2 regions of the Exiguobacterium sp. s70 genome follow, and region 2 is predicted to be linked to the other one. Evidence: riboswitches for the same ligand, from Rfam matches in the RefSeq annotation. Region 2 holds a riboswitch; the other holds the start of a gene.
The links. A riboswitch is a leader RNA that binds a small molecule or an ion and turns the genes downstream of it on or off. The one in region 2 is predicted to bind FMN.
Positions count from the first base shown of each region.

Region 1: it holds a riboswitch for FMN, as region 2 does, so the genes downstream of both, ribD (bifunctional diaminohydroxyphosphoribosylaminopyrimidine deaminase/5-amino-6-(5-phosphoribosylamino)uracil reductase RibD) here and KNP84_RS01595 (ECF transporter S component) in region 2, are expected to answer to the same signal.

Region 1 is NZ_JACSLV010000001.1:522,448-532,742, reverse strand. It holds gene KNP84_RS02735 (ABC transporter permease) at 1-756, opposite strand, end outside; gene KNP84_RS02730 (ABC transporter ATP-binding protein) at 762-1,460, opposite strand; gene KNP84_RS02725 (DegV family protein) at 1,630-2,460, shown strand; gene KNP84_RS02720 (GGDEF domain-containing protein) at 2,589-4,271, shown strand; gene KNP84_RS02715 (homing endonuclease associated repeat-containing protein) at 4,602-5,243, opposite strand; gene KNP84_RS02710 (undecaprenyl-diphosphate phosphatase) at 5,697-6,509, shown strand; FMN riboswitch at 6,605-6,747, shown strand; gene ribD (bifunctional diaminohydroxyphosphoribosylaminopyrimidine deaminase/5-amino-6-(5-phosphoribosylamino)uracil reductase RibD) at 6,900-7,979, shown strand; gene ribE (riboflavin synthase) at 7,960-8,601, shown strand; gene KNP84_RS02695 (bifunctional 3,4-dihydroxy-2-butanone-4-phosphate synthase/GTP cyclohydrolase II) at 8,601-9,785, shown strand; gene ribH (6,7-dimethyl-8-ribityllumazine synthase) at 9,782-10,246, shown strand.
Region 2 is NZ_JACSLV010000001.1:309,177-319,471, forward strand. It holds gene glcT (glucose PTS transporter transcription antiterminator GlcT) at 1-698, opposite strand, end outside; gene KNP84_RS01565 (YuiB family protein) at 804-1,121, opposite strand; gene KNP84_RS01570 (NAD(P)/FAD-dependent oxidoreductase) at 1,248-2,459, opposite strand; gene KNP84_RS01575 (NAD(P)/FAD-dependent oxidoreductase) at 2,726-3,703, shown strand; gene KNP84_RS01580 (Rossmann-fold NAD(P)-binding domain-containing protein) at 3,740-4,594, opposite strand; gene KNP84_RS01585 (hypothetical protein) at 4,737-4,979, shown strand; gene KNP84_RS01590 (HesB/IscA family protein) at 5,020-5,376, opposite strand; FMN riboswitch at 5,474-5,615, shown strand; gene KNP84_RS01595 (ECF transporter S component) at 5,775-6,362, shown strand; gene KNP84_RS01600 (nucleotidyltransferase family protein) at 6,441-7,019, shown strand; gene KNP84_RS01605 (NupC/NupG family nucleoside CNT transporter) at 7,114-8,325, opposite strand; gene KNP84_RS01610 (YuzB family protein) at 8,536-8,772, opposite strand; gene KNP84_RS01615 (NAD(P)/FAD-dependent oxidoreductase) at 8,870-9,925, shown strand; gene KNP84_RS01620 (S8 family serine peptidase) at 10,164-10,295, shown strand, end outside.

The DNA of each region.
Region 1 (10,295 bases), 210 kb from region 2:
GACGAACGGGAGCTCGACGTCCGTCACGACCGTCCCGTCGGCGGCACCAGCCAAACGGAACGATTCCGTGCCGGTCACTTCCTCGTAAGCGTTGTCCGTCATGAGGAGAAGCGTCTGCGTGCCCGGGTCGAGGTTAAAGTAATTTTCATCAAACAGCGGCAACGTATAGTCCGGGAACAGGACGAACCCGCTCACCGTGAACGGGCTGCCGAGGTCAATCGTGTCGCCGATGGCAATGTCATTCTTCTCGGCGTATTTCGCGTTGATGGCGACCTCGTCGTCTCGTACGGGGCGCTTGCCCGCTTCGAGATACGAGAGGTTGATGGCGTCCGCTTCTTTCAAGACGAGTCCGCGGTGCTCACTCGAGCCGAACGGATAGTTAATCAGCTTTGAGGCACGCAGTTCGAGCGTCGCGTTGCCCATATCACGCTCGACGGCATCAATCCGCGCCGTGACCAACGCATCGAACGCCGCCTCGTCGACACGCTGCAAGTCCGATAGTGTATATCGACCTGAAGCGATGAAGTCGGCGAGGGCGGGGTCGGTTGCTTCTTCCGCGGTGACGCGGTTGAGCATTTCGACGGCAAAGTCTTCTTGATTCGATGACGCAAGATATTCCTCGGTCGGGACTTCGATGCCGCTGATGCCATAAAACATCATCGTGTACGTGAGCGAGCTCATGACGATAATGACGGCGATGGCGAGAAGCTGCATCCATTTACCGGCGAGCGTCTTCCATACATTTTTATAAAGCATCTGTCTCACCCCCAGTGGATGTCACGAGCAGATCGTTTAATCGGGTTATGCGTCAATTCAATAATTCGACCCGAGTTCATTTTGATGACGTCATCGGCCATCTCGCTGATGCCGGTGTTGTGCGTGATGACGACGACGGTCTTGTCATACTCCTTGTTCAACCGTTCGAGCAGTTCGAGCACCCGTTTCGAGTTGTCCTCGTCGAGCGACCCCGTCGGTTCGTCACAGAAGACGATGGACGGATTTTTGGCGAGGCTGCGGGCGACCGAGACGCGCTGTTGTTCGCCACCGGACAGTTGGTACGGATACTTGTCGCGGGCGGCCGTCAGTCCGACCTGCTCAAGCAATTCATCGATTGGGAGTGGGTTGTCAGATAAATCGGCCCCGATTTGAATGTTTTCATAGACGGTCAGGTTTTGGAGCAGATTATACTGTTGAAAGATAAAGCCGAGATGGTCGCGCCGAAACGCGGTCATTTGTTCCGGGGACAACTTGGTCAGGACGGTATCACCGAACGTGATTGTCCCGGACGTCACCGTGTCGAGTCCGCTGATGACGTTCAACAGCGTGCTCTTGCCGCTCCCGCTCGGTCCCAGGATCACGACGAACGCGCCGTCCTGAATCGTCAACTCGATGTCTTTAAGCGCCGCCGTCTCGACATCCCCGGTCTTATAGATTTTATTGACGTGCTCGATGTGAATCATGCCGATTCCTCCTTTGTCCGATGCTATCTTTTACCCGTTTCAGGCGCATTGTGGACGGGAATATGTGAAACTTCAAGGGAATTCGATTTTTGAAAAAATAGTGAAACCGCTTCACCTGTGATAAAATAATATTACCAGGTACTAATTTTGATTGAAGGAGAGCCCTAACATGAAAATTGCTTATATTACGGACAGCACCGTTGTCCTTCCAGATTCTATTCAGCACCACCCGGACATCCATATCGTCCCGCTCTACGTCGTCAAAGGGGATCAACCGTATAAAGATGGGGTCGAGGTCGATGCCAAGACCGTGTACGAATGGATTGATGCGGGCGAACGCGTCTCGACGAGCCAACCGGCCATCGGCGACTTCGTCACATTGTATGAAGGAATCAAAGATCAGTATGACATGGGCATCGCCGTCCACTTGTCATCCGACTTGAGCGGCACGTATTCGGCATCGGTCCAAGGCGCAGAGATCGCTGAGTTCAAATTGCTCGCGATTGACTCGCGGGCCGGGATCTATACGATGGGACTCATGCTCGAAGAGTTGATTGAACGTGTCGAACGCGGTGACGCGCTCGAGGACGTCGAAGCGTATATGAAACAACGTGTCGAGGATGTCCGCATCGAGTTGATTTTGCAAAACTTGACGCAGATGCAAAAGGGCGGACGTATCTCGAAGTCGAAAGCGCTCATCGGCAACATGTTGCAGTTGAAACCGGTGCTCCGTTTCGAAGACGGGCTCATCGTTCCATATCAGACGGTCCGGACGTATAAAAAAGCGCAAGCCCAGCTGTTCGAAGCACTCCGTCAAGCCATCGATTCGGGCGAGTGCACGGACGTCTCCATTTTCCACGGGAACGTGCCAGAGCTGGCCGAGTCGTGGAAACGTGGGCTCGGCGATAAAGCCAAGATTCGGGTCGACACGCTCGCACCGCTCCTCGGAGCACACACGGGGTCAGGCTCAATCGGCATCTCGTTTTTAAAAGCGAAGTGATGACAAGATCGTGACGAGAGTCACGGTCTTTTTTTCATTGTCAAAACTTTCAAACAACGGCTGGAATCTTCAACCAAGAACCTTCATACTGTGTAAGAATGATAACGGATAAGGAAAGGGGGGAGACGATGCGATTTCGGAAGTACCTCGTCAGGAGCTGGTTCTCGTGGTCGATCGTCTTCATGGGGATTCTCTCCTATATGTGGCTCGGTATCGGGACGTTCGATTGGTCGTTGTTTTGGTTCATCTTTACGCTCGGTGCCCTGTTCGTGATGAATCCGCTCAAGCGGCGGCACTTACACTTCACGTTCCATGAGATGTTTGTCTTTATGACGTTCTTCTTGTACGGTCTGCTCCCGGCCTTATTGATGGGACAGCTCCTGCTGCTCACATTCCAGGCCCGGACGTTCGCGAACAAAGTCGGGCGGCGACGATTTTTACATTTCTACCCGCTCAATACGTTGATTGAGGCGATGTTGCTCGTCTTACCAGGACTCGTCTACTTGCGGCTCGGCGGACAAATTGGTCCGAACGTCCATCTGCTCGAGCAAGGTACGGCGCTACTCGGTTTCTTCGCGATCTTGTTCCTCGTCCTCGGATTCAGTTTCCTCATGTCGCGGTTCTTGATCGGGGAACGGATTCCGCTCCCGATCATGTGGCGTCTGCTCCGGTTCGACTGGCTCGTCATCTCGCTCGAGCTATTGTTCACGATGGTCGCGATTGAGGCGTTCCAACTGTTCGGCTACACCGGACTGATGGCGACGTTCCTCATCTTGTCGCTCCTCAAGATGGGGCTGTCCAAAGCGACGGAGACCGAGGAGACGCAGTCGAAAATCGACCAAGTCGAGCGTTTGAAAGAACAGCTCTACCGGGTCGACAACGAACAACTGCTCATTGAGAAGTTTTGGAACGGATTAAGAGAAGTTGTCGAACTTGAACGTGGCTGGCTACAAGTCAATCGAACCGGCGACCGCACGTTCTATGACGTCAGCGGACGAAAGTCAAAACCGGTTGCCGACGCCTTTACACTCGAACGGCATCGAGATGCGGAAGAGCCGTACTTCGTGTACGATTCGCTCCATGAGTGGCATCCAGACTTGCAGGCACAACAGACCGAGTTACATCATTCGGCCCTCGTCATCCAGCCCGTGTCGAGCACGACGAACGCGGTCAGTTGCATGATTTCGACGACAGCGAACGGCGCGTATGAAGGGGCAATCGCTGTCGAGATTCATCGACTGTTGAAAACTTTATCTTGGTCGCTCGAACGGATTGACGAGCGGAATCGTCTCCAGCATGAGAGCCTGACCGACCCGATGACCGGACTACCGAACCAGCGGGCACTCAAACGATGGACGAAGGAGCGATTGAACGACATCGCCTCGTATCCGTTGTCCGTGTTCTTGGTCGACTTGGATCATTTCAAGGCGATTAACGATACGTACGGCCATGCGTTCGGGGATGAAGTGTTAATCGAGGCTGGGGCGCTGTTCAGTCGTCTCGTCCGAAGCGGCGACCTCGTTACGCGATATGGCGGTGAGGAATTCGTGTTCGTCTTTCCGCGCATGAACGAGGCGGCCGCTCTTGTGACGGGGGAGAAGATTCGTCAAGCGCTCCGCACTCATCCGTTCGGCTCTGAAGGGATTCGCGTCCAAGTGACAGCGAGCATCGGCATCGAAACAATCCATGAGTACGAAGATCTCGATACGCTACTCCGCCACGCCGACCGGGCCATGTATGTCGGTGCAAAATTCAACGGCCGGGACCGTGTCGCCCATTATCGCGATACGTCGACGGAACGGATTCAATGATGAAGGAGAACACCAATAAGCCGGTGTTCTCCTTTTTTGTCTAATCAACATGAACGAGGTTCGGGCACCAGACATAGAAGTTCGTTCAACAGATATTGATCGAACTTCCATGTCTTACACGGGACGTTGATGTACCGTGACGCGTTCGATGCGCTCGTCCGTCGGCGCCCCGACACTTGCAGGATAGCAATCCGACGGAGACCCAGCAGTGTAAGCGATGCGGCTCCTGGATTGCCTGCAGAAAGCGTGGGCGCCGAAAGGACGATGACGCAACATCTACAAAATAAAGGAGGACACCGGATACCCGGCGTCCTCCTTATGAATGAAAGATTATAATTTCTGATTGAAAATTTCTGACTCGACCGCGTGAATCGCAGCCGACCATGAACCGTAACGATGAAGAATTGCTTTTGTGGAGGGTTTGTTGTTTCGTTTTGCCCATTCGCGATACGCTTCGAAGGAAAGAGAGAAGCCCATCTCGTGAATCGCTTCACGGAGTGCGGTGGAGAGCTCTGATTTCGAGTACGTCACACTCGCTTCAAGTCCGGCTTCGGCGCAGGCGTCATGCCACGAACCGAACGTCTTGACGATATGGTAATGGCTCGGTGCTTTCGGATGGAGCTTGCGCCATTCCTGATACTTTTTGAGCGTGATAATCGATCCCATGTCGCGCGAGTAGAGGGCGAGTGTCTCGATGATATCTTCACGCGTGTACTTTGGCATTTTGTCCGGGAGATCGACAGTCGCCTCTCCGTGCCATTCATAGCCGGCGATCGCAAGCGCCTCGGCCCATGACCCGAACTGTCGGATAATCGACTCGGGAGATGGCCAGCTTTGTTCCATCGCGAAGCGACGATACACAGAGCGTCGTGGACGTTCCTTCAACAAGTCGCCGAGCAGTCGAATACAGTGAATCATCCTCTGCTGTTCGGTGGACAAGTGGTGGGATTTAGTGGATAGCGTTTGACTCAATGATGGTTCCTCCTTCCATGGACTCATATCTGAACCGACAAAGATGACGAAGTTGCTTCTACAATCATACTATCGGCCAGTTTTTACAATTTATAAGTGCATTGTTCAAGTTTTTTTAAACCGATTTTATGAACTGATAGGTCTAAAGTCCTGTTTATACTTTGAAAAAATGGTAACAGTTCTATTACAAATTTAATATTAAATGGGTTCAATTGTAAACAAAAAGTTTTATCGTGGCTAATATGTAATAATCTGTACGAAAAAGTACCCAACTGGCCAATGGGGTCATCACCGTCGCACCAGTTGAGTACTCTTCTATAATAAATTTAATTTTCAGACTAATCAAATGAAAGTTTTGAAAATAACGATTTTTTTTTGAAAGGGTGGTCAGTGAAACGGACGGTCTGCTAAAATAATGGAATTGATGTAAATAAGAAAAGAGGATATTACGATATGACAATATGGTTATTTTATCTCCTACTCGGCTTGATTCAAGGGTTCACCGAGCCGATTCCAATCTCATCAAGCGGTCATTTGGTCATTTTCCAAGAGCTGTTTGATATCGAGTTACCGGGGCTCTCCTTCGAGATTTTCGTGAACTTTGCTTCACTGCTCGCGGTGTTGACGATTTATCGGCAGGACGTCGTCCGTCTCGTCGTCAGTCTGTGGACGTTCTTGTTTAAAAAGGACCGCAGTGACGAGACGATGGTCGACGTCAAGTTCATTGGTCTCTTGCTCGTCGCCACGGTCCCAGCCGGTGTGCTCGGCGTCCTGTTCGGCGATTGGATTGGCGAGAAGCTCAGCGGCGTCGCCACGGTCGGTTATACGCTTATCCTGACCGGGGTCGCGCTCTGGTTCATCCGGAATATGCGAGGGAATAAAGGAGACGGCGGCATCACGCTCCGCGACGCCATCTTGATCGGTCTCGCCCAAGCGGTCGCGCTCATCCCGGGCATCAGTCGTTCCGGGGCGACAATCGTCATGGCGATGTTGCTCGGCATCAAGCAAGAGTCGGCGCTTCGCTTCTCGTTCTTCCTTTTCATCCCGATCAGTCTCGGGGTGACGATTTTAGATGGACCGGAGTTGTTCACGAATCCAGAAACACGTGATTTGTTCGGACCGCTCATCTTGGCGTTCATCGCCTCGTATGCACTCACGGCCATCTCGCTCAAATGGTTCCAACACATCATGGCGAAAGGCGAGCTCAAATACTTCTCGTTCTATTGCTGGGTCGTCGGACTCCTCGTCGTTTTATTCTTGGCTTGATTTACAAGGCGCTGCTCATACGAGCGGCGCTTTTTTTTGCGCATTTCGTTTTGCCATCCATTTATTTTTGCGCTAAAGTGGAAACGTACAAACAAATATTCCTTCGGGGTCGGGTGAAAGTCCCAACCGGCGGTGATGGGCGCGAGCCTTAAGTCCGTGACCCGGGCGCACGTGTGCGAACGGTGGATCTAGTGCGATTCTAGAGCCGACAGTATAGTCTGGATGGGAGAAGGAAACATGACAGGTCCATGCGACCTGTAGTTCGTCGTACGTTTTTCTGTAAAGAAAACGCTTATTTGGCTTGCCCAAATGACGATGAACGACTCCCACCGAGACCTTGAGGATCATTCCTTGAGGTCTTTTTGTTTGTACGAAACAAGGAGGGAGATTATGCAACAGTACATGCAACAAGCCATCCAATTGGCCAAATCCGCCTCATCGACCGGCGTCAATCCGCGTGTCGGAGCCGTCATCGTCAAGGACGGTCGGATCGTCGGGTTCGGCGCCCACTTGAAGGCGGGGGAAGCGCACGCCGAAGTGCACGCCATCCGCATGGCCGGGGCCGCCGCCTATGGCGCGACAATGTACGTCACGCTCGAACCGTGCTCGCATCATGGCAAGACACCGCCGTGTGCCGATTTAGTCGTGGAGTCGGGCGTCAAGCGGGTCGTCATCGCGATGAGCGATCCGAACCCGCTCGTGGCGGGACAGGGCATCGCTCGGTTGAAAGCGGCCGGGATTGATGTCGAGGTCGGACTGCTCGAGCGTGAGGCACGAGCGCTCAACGTGGCGTTCTTGCGTTCGCTCGAGACGAGACGGCCGTACGTTATCTTGAAGACCGCGACGAGTCTTGACGGCAAAGTCGCACTCGATACCGGTGACAGCAAGTGGGTGACCGGGACCGAAGCGAGACGGGACGTCCATGAACTGCGGTCGACGGTCGATGCGATCTTGACCGGTGTCGGCACCGTGCTCGCCGATGATCCGGCCCTCACCGTCCGGCTCGACCGCGAGACGACGCAACCGCTCCGGGTCGTGCTCGATCGTGAGTTGCGCACGCCGCTCTCGAGTCAGCTCGTCCGGACGGCGAACGATGTGCCGGTATTGCTCTACACGACGTCCGACGATCGAGTGAAGCGGGACGCGTTCACACAACGCGGCGTTGAGCTCGCCGATTACACGTCGCTCGACGCTGTGCTACAAGACGTCTACGTACGCGGCATCGGTCGCCTGCTCGTCGAAGCGGGACCGACACTCGTCACTTCACTCTTGGACGGACAGTTCGTCGACGAGTGGGTCATGTATCAGTCGCCACGCGTGTTCGGCGGCAAGGGCGGTTTCTACCGCTCGCATCATGACGGGCCGCTCGATGCAATCGAGCGGTATGACGTGCAAGCGGTCGAGACGGTCGGCACCGACATCAAGCTCATCATGCGAAAGGGGGAGTCCGATGTTCACGGGAATCGTTGAAGAAATCGGTAGTGTGAAGGCAGTGAAACGGAACGGGCCATCCCTGCGGCTCACGCTCGCCGGACAGGTCGTCCTCGAGGACGTGAAGCTCGGTGACAGCATCTCCGTCAACGGCATCTGTCTCACCGTGACGACGTTCGACCGTGACAGTTTCTCGGTCGATGTCATGCCGGAGACGCTCAAGGCGTCGAGTCTCGACGGGGTCCGCCCCGGTACGAGCGTCAACTTGGAGCGGGCGATGCCTGCGAACGGACGTTTCGGCGGTCACTTCGTCTCGGGTCACGTCGACGGTGTCGGGCGCATCGTTAAAAAACGGTCGCTCGCCAACGCTGTCTATGTCGACATCAGCTGTGAGCCATCGCTCCTCCGTTATATCGTCCCGAAAGGTTCGATTTCGGTCGACGGGACGAGTTTGACGGTGTTTGACGTCACGGAACGTGGATTCACGTTGTCGCTCATCCCGCATACGTACAGTGAGACGGTGCTCGGGATGAAGCAGGCCGGGGATACGGTCAATTTGGAATGTGACATGTTGGCTAAATATATGGAAAAACTCGTAAGTCAAAAACCGATGACGCTTGAATCGCTCGCGTCACAAGGATATGGGAAGGCGGGATGGTAATGTTCCATACAATCAAAGAAGCAGTCGAAGATTTAAAGATGGGACGCCCCATCATCGTTGTCGATGACGAGGACCGGGAGAACGAAGGAGACTTCGTCGTGCTCGCGGACAAAATGACAGCGGAGACGATGAACTTCCTCATCACGGAAGGGAAAGGACTCGTCTGCGCTTCTCTCGCTGAAGAAGTGTCCGTCCGGCTCGACTTGCAGCCGATGGTCGCGAACAGCACCGATCCGCACGGGACGGCGTTCACGGTCAGTGTCGACCACGTCGATTCGACGACAGGCATCTCGGCGAGCGAACGGGCCCATACGGTGCGCGAACTCGCGAACATCAACGCCCGTCCGGCCGATTTCCAACGTCCCGGTCATATCTTCCCGCTCATCGCCAAAAAAGGTGGCGTCTCGGTCCGGCGCGGGCATACGGAAGCGTCGGTCGATTTGGCGCGACTTGCCGGAAGTGAACCGGTCGCCGTCATCTGTGAGATTATCCGTCCGGACGGCGAGATGGCCCGGGTGCCGGACCTTGAACGTGTCGCACAAGCGCATGATTTAAAATTCATCACGATTGAGGAATTAGTTCGCTATATGGAGACGGACCTCGTCGAACGAGAGGCGGACGTCTCGCTCCCCTCGGTGAAAGGGGACTTCCGATTGATCGGTTATCGGAACGTCCTCGACCGGGAAGAACACGTCGCGCTCGTCAAAGGTGAGCTCGAACACGCACCGCTCGTCCGGGTCCATTCCGAATGTCTGACCGGTGACGTCTTCGGGTCCCATCGTTGCGATTGCGGGCCACAACTGGACACAGCGATGGCGAAAGTGGAAGCCGAAGGCGGTGTCATCTTGTATATGAGACAAGAAGGGCGCGGCATCGGGCTGCTCAATAAATTGAAGGCGTACGAACTACAAGAACAAGGGCTTGATACGGTCGAGGCGAACGTTGCGCTCGGACTTCATGCCGACTTGCGCGATTACCGGGTCAGCGCGGCCATGCTTCGTGACCTCGGCGTCACGAACGTCCGGCTCATGACGAACAACCCGGAAAAAGTCGATGCGTTAGAAGCGTGCGGAATCACGGTCATCGAACGTGTCCCGATTCTCGTCGGCGCCCATGCGGCGAACGAGAAGTACCGAATGACGAAACAACAAAAAATGAACCACTTTGGAGGAGAAGAATCATGATGCATACATTTGAAGGAAACTTGGTCGGAAAAGGCTTGAAAGTCGGAATCGTCGTCGGACGGTTCAACGATCTCATCACGATGCGCTTGCTCGACGGGGCGAAGGATGCGTTGAAGCGCCACGGCGTCGAACAAGACGACGTCGAAATCGCGTTCGTCCCTGGGGCGTTCGAACTCCCACTTGTCGCGAAGAAGATGGCGATGAGCAAGAAATATGATGCCGTCATCACACTCGGGGCCGTCATCCGTGGGGCGACACCACACTTCGATTACGTCTGTAACGAGGCGGCGAAAGGCATCGCCCAGGCGAGTTATCAGTCAGAAGTACCGGTCATTTTCGGTGTCTTGACGACCGAGACAATTGAGCAAGCAATCGAGCGAGCTGGAACGAAAGCCGGGAACAAAGGGTGGGAAGCGGCAACATCGGCCATCGAGATGGCGAACTTGATGCGCGCGTTTTAATTGGACGGGGGAGAGCGAACCAGCTCTCCTCTTTTTTTGTCGTTAGCGA
Region 2 (10,295 bases):
ATTTTTTGTGGGGCCTCCACCATCTCACCCGTCGCAACCCGCTCAACGGCGTACCTTAAGTGCCGAAGTAAGCGCTTATAATCGAGTGAACTCCGGTCCATTTTGACGTTCAAACGACTCTCAATCGTCTGAACGATCTGCCCGATAATTTGGTTGTGTCGATTGACCTCGAGGACGTTTTTGAACGTCGTCGCCGAATGGATGTGGAGCGCGATGAAACCGATCTCCGCGTCCGGCAATAACACGTCAAGCCGCTCGTGAATCATATCGACGATACGTTCGGCGAGCGCGTACTCGTTCGGATAGAGCGATTCGGTCTCAAGCAAGAACGGATTCGTGACTTCCATCCCTTGTTCAATCCGCTTCATCGTGAAGAACAAGTGGTCGGTCAAACCGATATGAATATGTTGGTCGACTTTTTTACCGGTGTTGTTCTCGATAAAGCCGACGATTTCTTGCATGAAAGCAATAAAGTCCTCGTCGACGTGTTTGACGAGTTCACGATATTGCGATTGCTCTTCTTTGTCCGTCAGTTGATACACTTTCTCCGGGACACTGGCCGGGTCGACGAGATCGCCCGCTTTCTTGCCGAAGCCAATCCCTTTCCCGAGTAGAATGACTTCCGGTTCCGGATCATGTTGGCAAATGACAACGCTATTATTCAACACTTTCTTGATCGTATACATCGGTAATGTCATTCGTATCGCATCCCTTACTCACTATAATCGTTTCGTACTAAGTATATCGGTTCATCCCCCAAAAAAGTAGGCGGAAAACAAAAAAGACGAACATTTCTGTCGTCTTTAAAACATTGAATAACCACTCTTGCGCAAGTAGCGAATCGTGACCCCAGCCAAAATCGCACCGAGCAACCCGAAACCGAGCATGAACACATCCAGAAACTGAAGGCCGAGCACGCGTTCGTAAACGTTGGCGAGCGCAGTCGATGTCTCAGTGATGTAACTCGAGAGCTTGACGTTATCAATCATCATAATGACGAAAATCGGATAGATGAACACGAGCGTCCATGTTTTTTTAAGCAGCATGTTCAAAATGAAGCCGATGCTGAAGAAGATGACCAAATAAAGAATCGCCCCAATGACAGCCTGGATAATATGCATGCGATTGCCCCCTTTTCCCGTTGTCTATTATACCGAATCGTTTGCGCTTAGGTCAAAGGTGAACCGTACGCCACCGACAATAAAAAAGTGACCCGCTCCTATGAGCGGGCCACTCAGATATATGGCTTAGAATTTACCTTTTTTGAGGACGAGACCGTACTTCTTCAATTCGAGGAAGTGTTTGTTGTCGATCACTTTCTTCATGAATGAAGCGTTGCGACCGAAGATCTTTTTGCCCATGACGATGCCGATGCCGTCGTTATGGCCAAGTGATGCGACTGTCCCTTTGCTCTCATACGTGAATTTCGAAGTTGATTTCCCGTTGATGAGTGCTGCGATGTTTTTCGCCACGTTGTGCGCTTGTTGTGTCGCGATTTGCGCAGTCGGCGGGTATGGACGGTTTGAGACCGGATCCATGACAGCCGAGCAGTCACCGATGATGAAGACGTTGTCGTGACCAGGGGCACGGTTGTCCGCCTCGACCATGACACGGTTACGGACCGCTTCAAAGCCAGACTTCTCAACGATCGGGCTACCGCTGACGCCACCTGTCCAGAGAATCGTGTTCGCTTCAATCGTCTCTGTCGTGTCGCCTTGGAGTGGACCGAATGTGACGACACCAGGCTCAACGCCTTTGATGCCGTTGCCGAGTTTCATCTCGACGCCGTTGCGCTCGAGCCATTTCTGCGCGTACGTCGTGAGTTCTGGGTCGAAACCAGGAAGTACAGTCGGAGCGGCTTCGATGTTCACGATGCGAACCGCTTCACGTGGCACGTCATACTGTTTGCAAAGCTCAGGCACACGGTTGACGAGCTCACCGAGGAACTCGATTCCTGTGAATCCTGCGCCACCGACAACGATCGTCACGTACGAGCGGTCAGCTGAACCGTTCGTTTTATATTGAGCGAACGAGTACTCGATATGTTCTTTGATTTTACGGACGCTGTTCAATGAACTGATTGTCATCGCGTTCTCTTTAAGGCCAGGGATACCGAATGTTTCAGGTACGCCGCCGAGTGCGAACACGACATAATCATATTCAACGGCTGAACCGTCTACGAGCAAGACTTGTTTTGCCGTAGTATCGACGCGATCGACGATCCCTTTGACAAATTTCACACGTGACGGGTTCACGACGTCGTTGATGTAGATGCGAGCTTGATCCGGTTTCATCGTTCCGGCCGCTGGCTCATGAAGCCACGTCGTCTGGTAATGGTAATCATGCTTGTTGATGAGCGTGATGTTCGCGTCGCCAGCTGAGAGCGTCTTCTGGAGGTTGACCGCTGTGATGAGTCCACCGAAACCTGCGCCAAGAATAACAATGTTAGGTCGTTTCATGTTCATTTCCACCTTGTTTTGATAGTTTTGTTTTCTTGAACAACCATGTTGTGTGTTTTTTCACATGAGTGTTCACAATAAAGCCTAAACCTTGTTCAACCAATGTTCACAATTGCTTCTCGTTCATTGTACGCTGTTTGTTTTGTTTTCTCAATGGAAAAGCATATCTTCTTGAAATTTTTTTGAATGTATAGCATGTTTGTACAGAATGGATTTAATTCACGATTGTCACTATAATAGATGTATACGTTTTGAGGAGGAATTCGATGAAATCGACGAAAGATGTGATCATCATCGGTGGCGGCCCAATCGGACTGTTCACCGCATTTTATGCAGGTATGCGCCAACTCGATACGGCGTTGATTGAAAGTTTGCCACAACTCGGCGGACAATTGTCGACACTGTATCCAGAAAAATATATTTACGACATCGCCGGCTTCCCGAAAGTGAAAGCCCAAGATTTGATTGACCAATTGAAAGCCCAAGCCGATCAGTTCGAACAGGACTATCGCCTCGGGGAGACAGTTGAAACAGTCGAGCGTCTCGAGGACGGCACGTTCCAGATTACGACGAATAAAGACGAGTACCATACGAAAGCAATCATCATCACGGCTGGGAACGGGGCATTCGCCGCACGACCACTCGGTCTCGATGGTTGTGAAGACTATGCGAACCTTCATTACTTCGTCGACAACATGGAGAAATTCCGTGATCGTCGCGTCATGATCGCCGGCGGCGGCGACTCGGCTGTCGACTGGGCACTCATGCTCGAAGGAATTGCCAAAGAAGTCCATATCGTCCACCGTCGCGACCGGTTCCGTGCCCACGAGCATACGGTCGAACAGATGAAAGCGTCGACGATTAACGTCTGGACGCCATATAACATCGAATCACTTTCAGGTGAGACGCACATCGAGTCGGTCGAATTGACAGACAAGGACGGCGAATCGAAATTCGTCGAGATCGATGACCTTATCTGTAACTACGGTTTCGTCTCATCGCTCGGCCCAATCAAAAACTGGGGCATGGAGTTCGAGAAGAACACGATCCGCGTCGACTCGCGGATGGAGACGACGGTCGCCGGCATCTTCGCGTGTGGTGACATCGCCACGTACGAAGGAAAAGTAAAATTGATTGCGACAGGCTTCGGAGAAGCTCCGATTGCCATCAACCAAGTGAAGCAGCTCGTCGACCCGACAGCGCGTCACCCGCAACATTCGACTTCGGTATTCGCCGGGAAATAAAGATGTGGCCCTCATCGCGATGATGAGGGCCATTTTTCATTTACGGATTGTTTGGAGGATGACCCGGTCGAGCCAGTCATCGAGTTGGGTAAAGACAAAACCTGCCTTTTTCGCCTCGGCGATTGACATGTAATAGTCGACGTCCGTATCGTACGGCGACGACTCGCCGTCTTTGATGATTTGGACGGGTTTATTTAAGTGATGGCCAATCCGTTCCATGAGCGCCCCAAGTGAGATGATTCCTTCACTCGCCGCATTGAACGGTCCGGACACGTTGGCCCGACCGACCCATTCTAAAAAGGCCGCTGCCTCAAAACTTGAGATAAAGCCCATCTTCGCTTCGGGATGATGCAGGACGACCGGCTCTTCTCGACGGACAGCATCGATATAAAACTTGAGACGGTCCGTATAGTCGTCCGGGCCCAAGACGATTGGCAAACGGACGGTCGCGACCGGGAATGAGGCGCGATGGAAGAAGTAGGACTCGGCTTCCCGCTTCCCTTGACCATAGTCATGTTCGGATTCGAGATGATAGTCGTGATGGAGCGGATTGAAGTCACTTTCTTTCAAATCGGCGCCAGGTGCATAGACCGACATCGTCGACGTGAGCACATATTTGCCAACTTGATCCATGAACGCGTCCGATGCGATTTTCGCCTGATATGGATTGAAACAAATATTGTCATAGACGAGGTCGTAACGGTCGCGCGATAAATCTTTCATCGTCGCCACCGACTGTCGGTCCCCTTTGATGGAACGAATGCCTTCCGCCTCTGGCACTTGGAGCTGTCCACGCGTCACAATCGTCACATCATCACCGGCCTCCGCCAAGCGAAGCGCCAACCGCTTTCCAAAATAGCGTGACCCACCGAATATCAATACTTTTCTCATCGTCCCTACCCCTCCTACATAAAAATGACATCTCTTTTCATTTTCCCTTGGTTCCTCTCGACTAATCTTCCACATCCTTGAATTTTTTTGTTATTCTTATATATATGTCTTATATATATGATAGAAGAAAGAGGCGAGACCCATGCATCAAATCATGTTAGAAAAAGGATGGACGTGTGAGTTACCGAAACAATACGCCATCTACCAAAGCTTATCCGATTTCAGCCGCTACTCAGTGCTTGACCAAGAGGAAGAGAGCGTCTGTTCGTTCCAAATCACGACCGACACATGCAAAATCACGGCGTTCCGCCCTTGGCAACATCACATCGAATTGAATGCGACATCCAAAGTGATTCGCTTGATTTTGATGGAAGAAACCGACTGAATCGAAAAAAGGCCAATCGTCCACACGATTGGCCTTTCGTTTAGCAATCTCCAGGTGTCCCGGCGTTCGACGCCGTCCGGAAACTCGAACCACATCCACACGTGGCGATGGCGTTCGGATTTTTAATCGTGAACCCGCCTCCGAGCATCGACTGCTTATAGTCGATTTCGAGCCCGTCGACGACCCCATGGTCGGCTTCGGCGACGATGACGCGGACGCCGTGATGGTCGAATTGGATATCTCGATCCGTCTTGTCTTCATCAAACCCCATCCCGTACGAGAGGCCGGTGCATCCCCCACCTTGTACCTTGATGCGCAAGTACTGATTTTCGGGGTGTTCTGTCTGTTTCATCATATCGATGACTTGCAATGCAGCTGACTCTGTCAAATGAATCATCTGAACTCCTCCTTCATTATCTTAACTTCAAGTCAACTGACTTGAGATTTTGTGAAATATCTTGTATAACTAAACTGTAACAAAAAAAATTAAATCGTTCCATCTTCGGGGCAGGGTGAAATTCCCGACCGGCGGTATTGAAGACATGATCTTCTCAGCCCGTGAGCGAGCAAGGCGTTGCTTGCTGATTTCGTGAGATTCGAAAGCCGACAGTATAGTCTGGATGGGAGAAGATGGCGGCATCCGACCGATATCCGGATGTTTTCTTTGGCGTGGTCTAAACGCCGACGAGAACATCTATTTCGTATGCGCGTAAACTCTCCCGATTGTTTGATACAATCGGGTTTTTCTATGCGACGGGTGCCATTCATCAAGGAGCGACAAAAGGAGAGATTTTGATGAAAACAACGCGCAACAAACGATTGACAACACTGGTGACGCTATCGATGCTCGGGGCCATTTCTTTTGTCCTCATGCTCTTTAACTTCCCGCTGCCATTCCTACCACCATTCCTAAAAGTGGACTTTAGTGACATTCCCGCGCTCGTCGCCGGAATCGTGTTCTCCCCACTCGCAGGCGTCGTGGTCGTCGCTCTAAAAAACGTCCTCTACTATGTCTTTAACGGTGGCGGCGTTCCGGTCGGTGAAGTCGCAAACTTCTTTGCAGGTGTCGCTTTCATGTATCCGGTCGCATGGTTCTACCATAAACGTAAAACGAATAAAGCGCTCGCTTCAGGCCTCGTGGCCGGCACAATCACGATGGCACTCAGCTTGGCGATTTTGAACTATTTGCTCATCTTACCAGCCTACGCGTTCTTCTTCGGCATGACCGAGATGGCGCAACCGGCAGTCAAAACGGACCTCGTCCTCTATGGCATCTTGCCGTTCAACCTTATTAAAGCGTTGTTGATCAGCGCCTTGTTCGTCCCACTCTTCCTCAAGTTGAAGCCGTGGATCGAACGCCAGCGGATGCAACTTCAAGCGTAACTGACATGCACCTCGATTTCGATCGAGGTGCTTTTTATTTGGATACGTTATGCTTAGGAGAGGATTGGAGGAGATGGATTGAACACGACTGAAGAGGTGACCCTTTTTTTAGAAAATGATGATGAATTGATGCGTCTATTGACGACCGTCGCTTCGCTCAATTTACCCGACTGGTGGATATGTGCCGGATACGTACGGGCGAAGATATGGGATGACGTGCACGGCTATCCAGCACCGACGCCCACCGAAGATGTCGACGTCATCTACTTTGACCCATCTCACAACGACGAAGCAATCGAAAAAGAGTATGAGGCACAACTATACGCTCTGTTACCAAACGTCCCTTGGTCGGTCAAAAACCAAGCCCGCATGCACCTGGTCAATCAATTGCCACCCTATCAGTCTGCGACCGACGCCTTGGCCCACTTCCCCGAGACCGTCACTGCCATCGGTGTCAGCCTCGACAACAGCGGACGGTTGGAGTTGGCTGCCCCTTACGGCATTGACGACATCATTGGACTGAAATTGCGACCGACCCCAGCTTTTGCAGACGGATCCCCGCATCACCACATTTATCAAGCACGGATCAAAAATAAGAATTGGCAAGCCACTTGGCCGAAACTTCAAGAAGTGGACGTGACTCGTCACGGACTGTAGAACCCGACCGCCTTTACGGTCGGGTTTTGCTATTCATTCATCTACAAAAAAAGAGTGACCACCGAAGTGATCACTCTGAGTAAATCGTATTTGATTAGAGAAGCAAACCAGCAAGCGTGGCTGACATCAAATTGGCAAGCGTACCTGCGAGAATCGCGAGGACACCCATACGTGCGATGTCGTTCCGACGGTTCGGTGCCATTCCACCGAGACCACCGAGAAGGATTGCAAGTGACGAGATGTTGGCGAATCCACAAAGTGCGAAGGCGATCATCGCTTCCGTACGTGCTGAAAGTTCACCAGTACCGATGATTGGTGCGAATTCAGAGAAGGCAACGAATTCGTTCAAGACGAGTTTTTGACCGAGGAAGCTACCGAACTGAACCGCATCAGCCCACGGTACACCGATGATAAACGCGAGTGGTGCAAACACGTAACCAAGAATCAATTCAAGTGAGAGGCTCTCAAATCCGACCAAGCCGCCGATTCCACCAAGAATCAAGTTGACGAGCGCAATCAATGAAACGAAGGCGAGAAGCATCGCACCGACGTTCAAGGCGAGGAAGAGACCGTCAGACGCACCGCGAGCGGCTGCATCGACGAAGTTCGCTGCTTTGTCCTCTTCATCTTCAGCGATTTCGATGTCATCATTGTACTCTTCTGTTTCCGGAACGATGATTTTTGCGAACAAGAGACCAGCAGGTGCAGCCATGAAACTCGCTGCGAGCAAGTACTCGAGCGGTACACCAAGGGCAGCGTATCCAGCGAGAACCGAACCGGCAACCGACGCGAGTCCCCCGACCATAACGGCGAAGAGCTCCGATTGTGTCATTGTCGGAAGGTAAGGTTTGATGACAAGTGGTGCTTCCGTTTGACCGACGAAGATGTTTGCCGTCGCTGAAAGCGACTCTTTACGTGATGTGCCGAGAGCTTTCGCAAGGGCTGTCCCGAGAATACGGATGACCCACTGCATGACACCGAGGTAGTAAAGCAAAGCGATTAAAGAAGACATAAAAATGATAATCGGCAACACTTGGAATGCGAAGACGAAGTTGTCCCCTCCTACAGCTGTACCGAAAACGAAGGCGATTCCGTCATTTGCTGTGTTCAAGACGTTCTGAACGCCTCCTGAGATCCATTCTAACGCGCTACGTCCTGCTGATGTGAAGAGGACGAGGAAAGCGAACGTAAACTGTACCGCGAAAGCGGCAAGAACGGTACGCCATTTGATGGCTTTACGGTTGGTTGAGAAGATGTAAGCGATTCCAATTAGTGCCAAAATACCAACCACGCTCATGATATTCATTGGTGTTGTGCTCCTTTCATATTGGGGAAACCTGATATTGTGATATACCCGAATCGAGATGTGTCCTACCGTTTGAAACGCTTTCTTTTTATGTTGTTAAACGTCAGACAACCTACATTCGAACCTCTTTGAATATAACAGACCCTTTTTAAAAATGCAACGGGTCAAAACAGTCAAAATAAAAAAAGTTTGAAGTTGCTTCAAACTTTTTCACCAAGCCATTTCTTCAATTTTTTCATATACGTTCGTCACGAGTTGCTCTGGCGTATCTCCCGTCACGACCTCTCCATCGACTAGGCAAAACAAGTCGAGCGAACAGACGCCACAGTAGCCTGTACAGCCGTATTCAACGACTTCTAGGTCTGGATCGGACTCTAGTTTGGCCCGGGCGATTTGCGAGCCCATCGCCAAATTGGAGGCACAGAACTCAATGATCGGATTCATCATGTCATTCACCCTTCCCCTTTCCCTCAAAACAGGAAAATGGTTCTTCTACGGCGTATTATAACATGATACAGTTGAAGTGTAACAAAGGGGGATTTTTATGCGCAAATTAGTCGTCTTGGGAGGCGGTTACGGGGGTATGCGTGTAATCGAACGCGTCCTCGGCCATCAGCTGAAGGACGTATCGATCACACTCATCGATCGTCTACCTTACCATGGGTTAAAAACAGAGTATTACGCACTTGCGGCGGGGACCGTATCGGATCGCGATATCCGTATCGATTTTCCAGAAGAGATCGATTACATATACGGTCAAGTCACCGATATCGACGCTGGAGACAAGATGGTTCTGCTCGCGAGCGGTGAAAAAGTACCGTATGACGACCTCGTCATCGGACTCGGATGCGAGGACAAGTATCACAACGTACCTGGCGCCGCCGAGTTCACGTACAGCATCCAAACGTTAGAAGAATCACGTAAGACCCAACAAGCCATCAACGGTCTGTCGCCCGGTTCAATCGTCTCAATCGTCGGTGCTGGATTATCGGGTGTCGAACTCGCCAGCGAGCTGCGCGAGAGCCGTCCTGATTTGACGGTCCGTTTGTTCGACCGTGGCCCATCGGTCTTATCGTTCCTATCGAGCCGCGTCTCGATGTACGTCCAGTCTTGGTTCGAAGAGCACGGCGTCGAGGTCATCAACCAGTCGAATATCGTCCGGGTCGACGCCGACGGTCTATGGAATCACGAGCAACACTTCCCGTCTGATTTGACGGTTTGGACGGCTGGGATTCAACCGGTCGCCGTCGTCCGAAATCAAGGGTGGGAACTCGATGGCGGCGGGCGCGTCAAATTGACACCGCACCATTACGTCCCGGAACAGCCGGACATCTTCGTCGTCGGAGACAACGCCAGCCTTCCGTATGCACCTTCCGGTCAGCTCGCTGAAGCGCAAGCGGAACAGATCGTCCAAGTGTTGCTCTGTAAATGGAAAGGCGTCAGTTATCCGGATTTACCGGATATCAAACTCCGAGGAACGCTCGGCTCGCTCGGGAAGAAGGCCGGCTTCGGTGTCTTCATGGGCAAACAGTCCCTCACCGGAAAAGTCGCTCGACTGCTCAAGTCCGGAATTCTTTGGAAACATAAAGTCATTAAATAACATGAACGGGTCGACCTTTACGGTCACCCGTTTTTTTGTGTAATGTGCTTGATTTCCCGTTCTGCGGCCATCTCCTTGAGTCAAAAGTCTTGTATCTGAATCCCCTGTATCCTTATCTAAATATTCAGATTTTTAATTCCATTGACATATTCTACCCGATGGGAAAACTTGTTACTCTATGGGCACGGCAGTTCGACATCGCGTCACCTCGCCTACATAACCCGAAGGAGGAAACAAGTTGAAAAAAGTTTGCAGCACTGTCCTCGCCTCACTGCTCGTCTTGTCAACCGTTCCAGGAGGCGCAGAAGCCGCCCCGAACAAAGAGAAAGAACGTGTCATCGTCGTCTTCAAGGAATCGGCGAAGAACATC